One region of the Phyllobacterium sp. TAF24 genome, then DNA from elsewhere that is predicted to be linked to it. Evidence: predicted binding sites of a transcription regulator. Region 1 holds the regulator's gene; each other region holds the start of a gene.
What was found. Region 1 encodes LexA, which represses DNA repair genes until DNA is damaged. Its sites were predicted from a motif close to TGTTCNNNNTGTGTTCNG; they were not measured.
Positions count from the first base shown of each region.

Region 2: uvrA (excinuclease ABC subunit UvrA) is a predicted target of LexA. The motif match lies at 2,065-2,082, and genes of this name have one in related genera.
Region 3: AB4Y96_RS18900 (YifB family Mg chelatase-like AAA ATPase) is a predicted target of LexA. The motif match lies at 1,582-1,599, and genes of this name have one in related genera.

Region 1 covers NZ_JBFRDN010000016.1:20,704-24,843, forward strand. The annotation lists gene AB4Y96_RS14880 (substrate-binding domain-containing protein) at 1-582, shown strand, start outside; gene AB4Y96_RS14885 (tetratricopeptide repeat protein) at 694-1,926, opposite strand; gene lexA (transcriptional repressor LexA) at 2,263-2,982, shown strand; gene AB4Y96_RS14895 (ComEC/Rec2 family competence protein) at 2,976-4,140, opposite strand, start outside.
Region 2 covers NZ_JBFRDN010000040.1:27,040-31,179, forward strand. The annotation lists gene uvrA (excinuclease ABC subunit UvrA) at 1-1,926, opposite strand, end outside; gene ssb (single-stranded DNA-binding protein) at 2,366-2,902, shown strand; gene AB4Y96_RS23810 (YqaA family protein) at 2,940-3,374, shown strand; gene AB4Y96_RS23815 (DUF2000 family protein) at 3,377-3,784, opposite strand; gene AB4Y96_RS23820 (AraC family transcriptional regulator) at 3,821-4,140, shown strand, end outside.
Region 3 covers NZ_JBFRDN010000023.1:70,301-74,440, reverse strand. The annotation lists gene AB4Y96_RS18900 (YifB family Mg chelatase-like AAA ATPase) at 1-1,501, opposite strand, end outside; gene AB4Y96_RS18895 (MBL fold metallo-hydrolase) at 1,660-2,541, opposite strand; gene AB4Y96_RS18890 (LysR family transcriptional regulator) at 2,690-3,589, shown strand; gene gshB (glutathione synthase) at 3,586-4,140, opposite strand, start outside.

The DNA of each region.
Region 1 (4,140 bases):
AACATAACAGCGCCGCATGCCTGGCTCGATATCGACAATGCCGGTGCATTCCGTCAGGCAACATCGCATCTGCTTGATCTTGGTCACCGTCATGTCGCGATGATCGACGGCCTCAAGGGACATACATTTTCCGAGCATCGCGAAATGGGGTATCGCGAGGCGCTGGTGGAACGCGGCCTTCCCGTTGATCCGCGTTTTATCGTGCATGAGCGCTTTTCTGATGAGACGGGCTTCCACGAGGCGCAGCGGCTTTTATCCTACGCGCCGCATCCAACAGCTATCCTTGCCGGTTCCATGATGACAGCGCTTGGCGTCTTCCGCGCCATTCGCTCCAAGGGTTATGAATTGGGCAAGGAAGTCTCTGTCATCGCCCATGATGACGTTTTTCCCTATCTCAACGCCAGCAACATGGTCCCTGCCATGACGACAACCCGCTCCTCGATCCGCTCGGCCGGTTCGCGCATTGCCGAATTGCTGGTACGGGTGCTGGACGGCGAGCCGGTGGAAAACATCCACGAGATATGGCCCGTCGAGCTTGTCCTGCGCCAATCCAGCGGACCGCCCATCGCCCCGCGCCGTTAACCCAGTCGATGATGGTTACAAGTTCGGAGCTCTGAGCGATTCTGACGATAGGTGTTCTGCAGTTGATGGATAACATTCCCGAAATTGTCACTTCCACGACGAAACGAACCTTCATTTTCGCGCAGAATTTTTGGCATCGGCCTCCGCCAAAGCTCGTGTAGCGTCAACATAATCTTGAGCAGAGGCTTTCTGCCATAGTTCCTTGGCTTTGACCTCATCCTTAGCTAAACCGTCGCCTTGAAAATACATAAGACCAAGGTTGTATTGAGCCATTGCCAATCCCTGATCAGACGCTTTACGTAACCACACTTCGGCTTGCTCATTATCTTTTGGGATATCGACGCCAGTGATATATCTGAGTCCGAGTTCGGCTTGAGCTTGTGCGAGACCTTGGTCGGCGGCTTTTTTCAACCAGCTGAGCGCTAAAACATCGTCTTTGGTGACACCTTGGCCGGAAAAGTAATGTAGTGCGAGGTTGGCTTCGGACATCGCCAATCCTTGTTCGGCGGCCTTACGGTATAGTTCCACAGCTTTTTCATCGTCCTTAGCTATTCCGGTACCGCTTTCATATCTTCGCCCAAGCTCATTTTGTGCCACAGAGAGTCCTTGTGCTGCAGCTCGCGCGAACCATGCGACAGCTTGCACGTCGTCCTTTGGGAGACCCTTGCCACTCGTATATTGCTGGCCCAGATTAAACTCCGCCAGGGCCACTCCTTGATCAGCGGCTTTCCGGTACCATTTCACCGCATAGACTTCGTCTTGGGATACGCCGAGTCCTCGTGAATAATAAAGGCCGAGATTAAGTTGCGCGAAGGCATTTCCCCGATCCGCAGCTCTTTGAAACCATTTGACCGCCTGTACAAAGTCTTGCAGCGTGGCTCGACCTTCTTGATACATAATTCCCAGCTGAAATTGAGCTTCCGGAAGTCCTTGTTCAGCTGATTTTCGAAACAGGTCCAATGCTGTATGAATATCGGCTGATACACCGGATCCTTTGTTATAGAACAAGGCAAGATTATACTGAGCTCGGGCATCGCCAGCATCTGCGGCTTTTTTGTACCATTCAGCGGCCGATACAAAATTCTGTTCTGTCCCTAATCCGCGTTCATACAAGACACCGATTGTAAACTGAGCGTCAGTATCGCCATTCTTAGCCAGCGGTTGCAGTTTGAAAAAAGCCTTGTCGTAATTCCCGGCAGCGATATCGTTATTTGCACCCGCTAATCCACCTGCTACTGCTGGGGATGATATGGCAAGCACCAACCCTATCATCAGAGCTGAGCGTATGGATTGCATAAAGCTTCCAACTGACTGTCGCCAGATCACCGCAAGGTTTGATTTCATAATGTCCCCCGACACATAGGTCCGCCACATGTGTTCAATTTGGCAGACCCATCATATATAACTTGGCGACCTATCCAGCCAATACCAAATGCTGCGGTATAAACTTTGCTGATTCTAGGCTTTCAGTGCGGTGTTTGTTCACGGCAAACGTTATGCCCCACGGACACTGAAACGAACTGCTGAACAGATCATCAGCGCCAGAATGAAGCTAATTGCAAATTGTTGACCATCACGCCGAGCGTATGCAACGGAATATTAAGCACTTGTAGAACAATGCTGGAACAGATAGTGTTTGTTCTGGTTTTGTTTTTCCGATTCCCTGCTAAAGGATCGCCGATGCTCACGCGTAAACAACATGAACTTCTTCTCTTCATTCATGAGCGTCTGAAGGAGACGGGTATCCCGCCATCCTTCGACGAAATGAAGGATGCGCTGGATCTGGCTTCCAAATCCGGCATTCACCGGCTGATCACTGCGCTCGAAGAACGCGGCTTCATTCGCCGGCTTGCCAACAGGGCACGCGCGCTGGAAGTCCTGCGCCTGCCAGACTCCATTGCTCCGGGTCTCAACGCCCAGAGAAAGTTCGAGCCAAGCGTCATCGAGGGCAGTCTCGGGCGCAATGTTGCGCCGCCAAAGCCGCAGCCGCGTGCTTCCAACGACATGGATATGCCTGCCAATGTCAGCATTCCTGTCATGGGCCGGATTGCTGCCGGTGTGCCCATTTCCGCCATCCAGAACCAGACCCATATGCTGAGCCTTCCGCCGGATATGATCGGCAGTGGCGAGCATTATGCGCTTGAAGTTAAAGGCGACTCGATGATCGAAGCGGGTATTTTTGATGGCGATACCGTCGTTATCAAGCGCGGTGATACGGCCAACCCCGGTGAAATCATCGTGGCGCTTGTCGATGATGAAGAGGCAACGCTCAAGCGGTTCCGTCGCAAAGGAGCATCGATTGCCCTTGAAGCAGCGAATCCTGCCTATGAAACCCGGATTTTTGGACCGGATCGCGTGCAGGTACAGGGTAAACTCGTCGGACTCATCAGGCGTTACTGATCCGGATCGGCATCCCGTTCGCCGCTGTTCGGGATGCTCGCTTTTGTTTTTGGCTTATGTACACGTTCCGGCATGTTGCGTGCCGCTCGTGAGTGAACACGGTAAGTGTTCCATGGCCGATCTGGCGGTCCAATGGCATAGGTCAGGCTGGCTGAGATCAACCTTTGATCGAATGTTTGTTCGATCCTGGAAGCATTCATCGCTTCCCCATGCCCCTGTGTGACCGGCCCCTGTGTGACCGGGCCCAAGCGGATTTCCGCGGCGCCATTCAAAGCAAGATCGTGCAATGTGACCACCAATGTGCCGGGATTTGTGCACGCCGCATCCCTCCCCGCAAAGGCCAGCACGACAATATTTCCTTCACTGCAGGCTGCATTCTTTTGCGCCGGTTTATCCGTATAGGCGATGATGAGCCCGCCGGGTTCGCGCGCCGTACAAAGCTTGTCTGCGCATTCAAACATGCCGTTTGCAGCTTGTGCATTGGCCTTGACTGGTTTGATGATCTGCGCAAGCCCATAACCTTGCTGCCAGTTGTTCAGAATGAATGCGCCACCTTGCGACCGATTGATCATCAATGTTTCGCCATTACGCAGTCCCACCAGTCTGCCATCCTCCGATATGACAATATCCGGCGGTACGCTGCGCATCATGACGAGCGCGCCGATGGCCAATAGTGGCAGGCTGCACAGGCGCAGCCATGACGACAGGAACAGGAGGACAATCAATCCCGCACTCAGGAACAGCAGGCTCACTTGCGGCATTGGACCGAGATGGCCGCTGGGCGAAAGAGCCGCGACATGATTGGCAATAACAGTGAAGAGTTCAATCCCGCGCTCCATGACACGGAAGGGTAGCCAGTCCATATCGAAAGGCATGAGCAGCAACGCCAGAACGGCAAAGGGCATGACAAGGATGGATACCACAGGCAAGGCCAGCGCATTGCCGATCAAACCCAGTGGTGCCGTATTGTTGAAATGATAGACGGCAAAGATCGCACTGGCTGAACCGGCGACCAAAGACGTCATGGCGATGCCATTGATATGATCGATGATCTTGTCCGGCAATTGCAGAAGCAAACCATTGCGGCGTTTGCGTCGATTGTTCCGGGTTGCTTTGCGGGGTGACCACCAACCATAGAATGCGATCAGCGCCGCGGTG
Region 2 (4,140 bases), on a different contig from region 1:
ATTGCCGCGCGCGCCGACGATCTTGATGCGCTTTTTGTTCAGCTTGCGCCGCTCCGCAGGTACGGCCACCTCAATCGCACCGGACAGATACTTGCCTGTCAGTGATTTCGGGCTTGCCATAATATCGGCAGGCGTGCCCGCCGCGATGATCTCGCCGCCGTGAATACCGGCAGCTGGACCAATATCAACCACATAATCGGCGGTCAGGATCGCATCTTCGTCATGTTCGACGACGATGACCGTATTGCCGAGATCGCGCAAATGGCGCAGCGTCTTCAAAAGCTGCTCATTATCGCGCTGATGCAGACCGATGGATGGTTCGTCGAGAACATACAGCACGCCAGTGAGGCCGGAACCGATCTGCGATGCCAGACGAATGCGCTGGCTCTCACCCCCGGATAGCGTGCCGGAGTTGCGCGACAGTGCCAGATAATCGAGGCCTACATCATTGAGGAAACGCAAACGCTCGCGAATTTCCTTGAGGATACGCGCAGCAATTTCCGTCTGCTTGTCGTTGAAGCTTTTATCGATATCGCTGAACCAGGCGTCGGCATGGCGGATCGACTTTTCGGTAATCTGACCAATGTGCAACCCGCCGATCTTGACGGCCAGCGCTTCCGGTTTCAGGCGATAACCGCCGCAGGCCGGGCAGGGTGTGCCGGACATGAAGCGCTCAATCTCTTCACGCGACCAAGCCGAATCTGTTTCCTTCCAGCGCCGTTCCAGATTGGGAATGACGCCTTCGAAAGGCTTTGTTGTCTTGTAGGAACGCAGGCCGTCATCATAGGAGAAATGAACTTCGCGGCTGCCGGTGCCGTAAAGGATGGCGTTCTGTGCCTCTTCATTGATATCGCGCCAGCGGTCAGCGAGTTTGAAGCCGTAGCTGCCGCCCAATGCTTCCAATGTCTGGTTGTAATAGGGAGAGCTCGACTTCGACCAAGGTGCAATAGCGCCACCCTTTAAAGTAAGGCTTCCATCCGGGACGATCAGACTGGGATCAATTGCCTTCTGGGTGCCAAGGCCATCGCAGGTCGGACATGCACCAAACGGATTGTTGAACGAGAACAGGCGCGGCTCAATTTCGGCAATGGTGAAACCCGAAACCGGACAGGCAAACTTTTCCGAGAACATCAGACGCTCATGTGTCTCGTTCTTGGATTTATTGGCGGATTCACCAGATGTTTCATCAGATGGAAGCGGCTTGTCGGCAAATTCCGCCAGAGCAATGCCATCGGCAAGCTTCAGCGCTGTTTCGAGACTGTCGGCCAGACGAGCCGAAATATCCGAACGCACGACAACGCGGTCGACCACCACATCAATGTCATGCTTGTATTTCTTGTCCAGCGCCGGAACATCGGCAATTTCGTAGAATATGCCGTCAACTTTTACGCGCTGGAAGCCGCGCTTCTGCAGATCGGCCAATTCCTTGCGGTATTCGCCTTTGCGACCGCGGACAATTGGCGCGAGAATAAACAGCCGCGTGCCCTCATCCTGCGCCAGAACGCGGTCAACCATCTGGCTGACGGTCTGGCTTTCAATTGGCAGGCCCGTTGCGGGTGAATAGGGAATGCCGACACGCGCATAGAGCAGACGCAGATAATCGTAGATTTCCGTGACAGTGCCAACGGTGGAGCGCGGATTACGGCTCGTCGTCTTCTGTTCAATGGAAATGGCCGGCGAAAGTCCGTCAATCTGATCGACATCGGGCTTTTGCATCATCTCCAGAAACTGCCGGGCATAGGCCGACAGACTCTCGACATAACGCCGTTGGCCTTCCGCATAGATCGTATCAAATGCGAGGGACGATTTGCCCGAACCGGACAGGCCCGTCATGACAATAAGCTTGTCGCGCGGCAGGTCGAGGTCGACATTCTTCAAATTGTGTTCGCGGGCACCACGAATGGATATAAATTTCTGATCGCTCATGACTGTCACGCCGTTATGGGGGGAGGAACTGGCTCGCTGGCCGGAGTCTTTCCCTTATTTAGAAAGTTTCCTGCAAATTACGAGGCTGTACCTGAGTTGGAATCACCATAGCCATGTTGACATCCATAGAGCAAGTGATAGAACAAAAAAAGAACAAATATTGCAGGCAAGGTGAAATCAGCGCAAAACCTGTTGGTTCCGCGTCTGATAAACCAGACAAGCGCAGGAAAGTTGCACCGGTGAAACGGCACGAGGGCAAGGCTCCTGACAGATTTGTCAGGAGAATGTCAGTTGCCAGTTCATCCAGCCATGCGTTTCACGGCAGTTGGATGCGGAATTTGAGCAGTATTTTGTGGATATAGCCAGACAGTTACCCGCCGGGTGCGCGGCTTCTGTATGATGGCGCAAAATCGAAAAGCTAATTTTGTGGAGTATTTTTATGGCCGGCAGTGTCAACAAGGTGATTTTGGTAGGCAATCTGGGCAAGGACCCGGAAGTTCGGAAAATGGGTTCAGGTGATCCTGTTGTCAGTTTCAGCCTTGCCACGTCAGAAAGCTGGCGCGACAAGAACAGCGGCGAACGCAAGGAAAAAACCGAATGGCATAATATCGTTATTTTCAACGATAATCTGACCAAGGTTGCCGAGCAGTATCTGAAAAAAGGCATGAAGGTCTATATTGAAGGCTCCTTGCAGACCCGCAAGTGGCAGGACCAGACCGGCAATGAGCGCTACACGACGGAAATCGTTCTGCAGAAATTCCGCGGCGAATTGCAGATGCTCGATTCACGCGGTGAGGGTGCCGGTTCCGGCGGCGGGCGTTCTTTTGATAATTCGAGCCGTGGCCAGGTTTCCGATAATGGCGATTATGGTTCCGATTTCGGCCGTTCCAGCGCGTCCTCATCAAGCAATAGCGGCGGCGGCAACAATGCAGGCGGTAATTTCTCGCGTGATCTCGATGACGAGATTCCGTTCTGATCCAGTTTTGTAATCAGTTGCCGGTTATTGCCTGATCATGCTTGATTTTGGTGTTTATGCCGGATTGTTCGCGGCCGCTTTTGCGGCCGCAACCATTTTACCCATGCAATCGGAAGCGCTGCTTGCGGGGTTACTTCTTAGCCATTCCTATCCGGCATCCGCTTTGATTGCCGTTGCAAGCGTGGGCAATGTGCTTGGTTCCATGGTCAACTGGCTGCTTGGGTGTGGGATTGAACAGTTTCGCAACAGAAAATGGTTCCCGGCAAGCGAGGCGCAACTGGACCGTGCCACGCGCTGGTATCAGCGCTATGGCAAGTGGACGCTGCTTTTGAGCTGGGTGCCGATCATTGGCGATCCGCTGACAGTGATTGCGGGCGTCTTGCGCGAACCAATATGGAGTTTTGTCCTGCTGGTCGCGATTGCCAAGACGGTGCGTTATCTCGTTGTGTTTGCGCTCGTATCAGGTTGGTAGGCTCATGGATGCATTTTTGCACCCTTGGTGATCTTGTCGACAATCTTCTTTTCCGCCCGCAGCGCAATGCCGACAACTTTGGCATCATCAGGCGCAAACCGGGCAAATGTCGCCCGATTGAGCTGGTCATAGCCGGTTGCAAACATTTCCTCGACGTAGAGACAGGATTTGACCTCGCGCTCCAGTGAGCGGCGATGGATTGCCGACAGGGTGACCTGATCTGCCGTCAGTATGATAATGGGCTGGATGGGCAGAGCGTGATAATGATTGCCAGCACGATCTATATAGGGCTCACCGATCAAACCAGAGGTTTGCGCAACAAGGCCACCGGTCAGGAATGAGGACACGTTGAGTTTCTGCCACGTCGCTAAATCATCGCGCACAACAATTGCAATTTTCGTATCAAACACCAAATCTAGGTCTCCAGTCATGGGTCGGGAATGCGGATGCCGGAAAATCTAAGAGAGGAAGCGCTGCGCGGTCTTGGACGTTTGTGCGAACGTCCGGTGCGCGATGCGATTCTGTCGGCGCCGTCCAATCCGGGCCTTGAACGTATGGAAGCGCGCTTTACCGGCGATGCGTTTGAGCCGCACCGGCATGATACCTATGCCATTGGCGTGACGCTGCATGGCGTGCAGACCTTTCAATATCGGGGTGAAAAGCGGCAAAGCCTTCCCGGCAATATTCTGGTTTTGCACCCCGATGAAGTGCATGATGGCGGTGCTGGCACGGATGATGGCCTGCGTTACCGGATTATCTATCTCGA
Region 3 (4,140 bases), on a different contig from region 1:
TGCGGTATGAAATCGCTTCCGCCACGTGAATACGCCCGACAGCTTCAATTCCTTCCAGATCGGCCAGCGTTCGCGCAACTTTGAGAACCCTGTGATAGCCGCGCGCGGAGAAGCGCATTTGTTCTGCTGCTTGCTGTAACAGCGTCAGGGCCGCCTTGTCACATTGCGCCACCTCCTCAATCAGCGCGACGGGGCAATGAGCATTCATTGTCACGGCGGGAAATCCCAATGCTTCGTAACGCCGCTTCTGGACGTCTCTGGCACGGGCGACCCGTACAGCAACAAAGGCGCTACTCTCCGAAGCCGGGCGATGGATGAGATCGACCGCACTGACGGCGGGAACATCGATACGAAGATCGATGCGGTCGAGTAATGGCCCGGAAACGCGTGCCTGATAATCCTGCTGGCAGCGCGGTCCTCTGGCACAGCGATGCCCCGGTTCACCGGCCATGCCGCAGCGGCAGGGGTTCATGGCAGCCACGAGCTGGATTTGCGCCGGATAGGAAATACGGTGATTGGCGCGGGCGATCATGCAATCTCCGGTTTCAAGCGGTTGGCGCAGGGAGTCCAGCACCTGTGGTGTGAATTCCGGAAATTCATCAAGAAACAGCACGCCGCGATGTGCCAGAGAGACCTCGCCCGGCCGGGCACGAATCCCACCGCCAACCATGGCGGCCATGGAAGCGGAATGGTGCGGCGCACGAAAGGGCCGCCGATCCGTCAGTTTACCACCCAGCAATTGACCGGCAACCGAGGCAATCATGGAGACCTCGAGAAGTTCGCGTGGCAGGAGTGGCGGCAGGATGGAGGGAAGCCGCTGCGCCAGCATGGACTTGCCCGAGCCGGGCGGGCCGATCATGAGAAGGTTATGACCGCCTGCGGCGGCAATCTCCAGTGCGCGCCGGGCGCTTTCCTGACCTCTGATATCTGCCAGATCGGGCAGATCTGGTGCATTGGTGTGCATGGAAGGCTCAGGGCGCGATAGTACCTGATGGCCGCGAAAATGATTGGCAAGGCTGATGAGGCTGCGCGGCGCCAGAATATCGATGTCCTCGCCCGCCCATGCCGCCTCAGGACCGCAGGGAGCGGGACAGATCAAACCGCGATCCTGCCGGTTGGCGGAGATTGCCGCGGGCAGGACGCCTGCCACATGGGTGATCGTTCCATCAAGCGACAGCTCGCCAAGCACGACGTAGGATTGCAGCGCATCGGCGGGCATGGCGCCAAGCCCCGCCATCAAACCCACGGCGATCGGCAGGTCGTAATGACTACCCTCCTTCGGCAGGTCTGCCGGAGCGAGATTGACGGTCACCTTCTTCGGCGGCAGGGAAAGCCCTGAAGCATGCAGCGCCGCCTGCACGCGCTCACGGCTTTCAGCCACCGCTTTATCTGGCAGGCCGACAATATGGATGCCCATTTTACCGGGAGAAATCATGACCTGTACATCGACAGGTTGGGCCTCAATGCCCTGAAATGCGACGGTACGCACGCGGGTGACCATCAATCGTTCCTTGAAAATATCGCGTTAAAAAAATGAATAGTGCCAATAATGGCACCTCATCACAATTTGCGCGGCATGACAAGAACGTTAGGGGAACGCAAGGAAAGCAGCGCCAGCGATGAGGCTGGCGCTGCCTTATCAGCTGAGGATAGGCGCAATCAGCCCCACTTCATCTCGCCCTTGGCAACCTTGGCACCAAGCTCGAGCGACGAGACATCGAGAAGGTCAGGGTAATGCGTTTTCATTGCCGAGATCAGTTCGCCGCTCGTCTTGGCTTTTTCAGCTTCGGCATTGAATGTCTCGAGATAGTCGCGGGTGAATTTCACCGCCTCAACACCCTGCGGCGCATCGGTAGCCTGATGGGATGGCACAACAATCCTGGGCTTACGGGCAGTGATTTCATCAAGTGCCGCAATCCACTTCTTCCGGTCGTCAGCTGTCGGTTCATCCGCAACCCAGACATGGACACCTGATGATATCAGAACGCCGCCAAAAATCGCTTCAAGGCTTGGCACCCAGAGATAGCGGCGATCTTTCAGGTCCTTGACATTTATCACTTCTATCTTGTTGCCCTCAAGCTCAAGCGAAGCCACATCTGATGCATCCGGGATGACCACATCCGCCAATATTTTCGGGCCATTATCCTTGAGCTGCGGCCCCCAGACATCAAGCTTGCCCTGTACATTGCCCTTGATAGCCTCGACCGTTGCGCTGGCAGCAATCACCTTTGCCTTCGGGAAAGCATCAACGATAGGACGCAGACCAAAATAATAGTCGGGATCGCTGCAACTGACATAAATCGTCGTCAGCGTCTTGCCGGTGGCCTTGATGGCATCGGCGACAACCCGCCCGTCGGACAGCGTAAATCCACCATCAAGCAATATCGCTTCCTTTTCACCGGTCAACAGCACCGGTGTGCGGCGAAAACCATTCTCATCCGCCTGAAAATAAGTCCATTCCAGTTTCGCAGCGGCTCTTGCAGCCAAGGTGCCGAGTGGCTGAAGAGCGGCCACAACACTGGCAGCCAGAATGGATTTCATCGTATCGCGTCTTGTCAGAAGGGTTCGCACAGTTTCATTCCTTAATCGGTTTCTCGGTGTGAGGCCGAACACTGACACGGAAAGGTTTCTTGAAAAATCCTGATCAAAGAGACAAACTGTCTGATTAAATCAGATAATAGAGTGCGCCATGCCTTCGGTCAGTTTCAATCGCTTCATCTATTTCGTCACTGTTGTCGATATGGGGTCCTTTACGGCCGCAGCAGACCGGCTTGGGGTGGCCAAGGCTGTCGTCAGTCATCAATTGTCGAAGCTGGAGGAGGAACTGGGCACAGCGCTTCTCATCCGCACCACGCGGCGATTACGGGCGACCGAGGCAGGACGCCGGTTCTATGAGCGTTGTATCATTGTTCTGCGCGAGGCGGAGAATGCGATTGATGAGGTTTCATCCGAGACGGGTACACCCGCGGGAACACTGATGCTGACCGCGCCGCTGGATTATGGCGCGAAAATCGTGGCGCCAGCCGTGGCACTGTATCTTGAGCGTTATCCGCAGATGAAGGTCGATCTGAAATTCACCGACGTCAAATTCGATCTGGTCGATAACGAACTGGATCTGTCGATCCGCGTCGGCTGGCTGGAGGATTCGAGCGCGCAGGCCAGGCGCATCGGCACTTTCGAACAGCATCTCGTCTGTTCGCCCGCCTATGCCGCACGAATGCGTCCTGCCAATCATCCGGAAGGTCTGGAAGACGCGAAATGGATCGCCAATGGCGCGTTGAAGGAGCCGCTGCGCTGGTTGTTTTCAAGCGCGGACAAAACCGTGACTATCACAGGCAAGCCCGTTGTAACAGCCAATGGCACTGAAGCCAGCTATGTCTGCGTGCTGGCGGGCATCGGACTTGCCGTTATGCCCGACTATCAGGTGGCTGATGATATTGCCGGTGGCCGGTTGGTGCAGATATTGCCTGATTGGTCACTGCCATCTGGCGGAATTCATGCGGTTTACCCGCCGGCAAAGTTCCGGCCGGCGCGCGTGCGCGCCTTTGTCGATATTCTTGAAGCGATGGAACGTGAACGGCGCAGTTAGCGTCGCTTGGCTTCCACCGCGTCCCAGAACAGCGCTGCAATATCGGCGCCGCCAAAGCGCTTCACTTCGCGCACGCCGGTGGGTGACGTGACGTTGATCTCGGTCATGTAGTCGCCGATGACATCAATGCCGACGAGGATGAAGCCGCGTTCACGCAAAGAGGGGCCGATGCGCGAGCAAATCTCGCGTTCGCGCTCGGTCAGCTCGGTCTTTTCAGCCCGGCCGCCCACATGCATGTTGGAGCGGGCATCGCTTTCGGATGGCACGCGGTTGATCGCGCCAACAGGCTCACCGTCGATCAGGATGATGCGCTTGTCGCCAGCGCGCACATCCTTGAGGTAACGCTGGGCGATGATTGGCTCGCGGAACATCTGGCCGAACATTTCCAGAAGCGATGTCAGATTGCGGTCGCCATCAGCAAGATGGAACACACCGGCACCGCCATTGCCGTAAAGCGGCTTGAGGATGATATCGCCGAACTCCTTGCGGAAATTCATGATCTCCTGCGGATCCTTGGTGATCAGCGTATCCGGCATAAGATCAGGGAATTC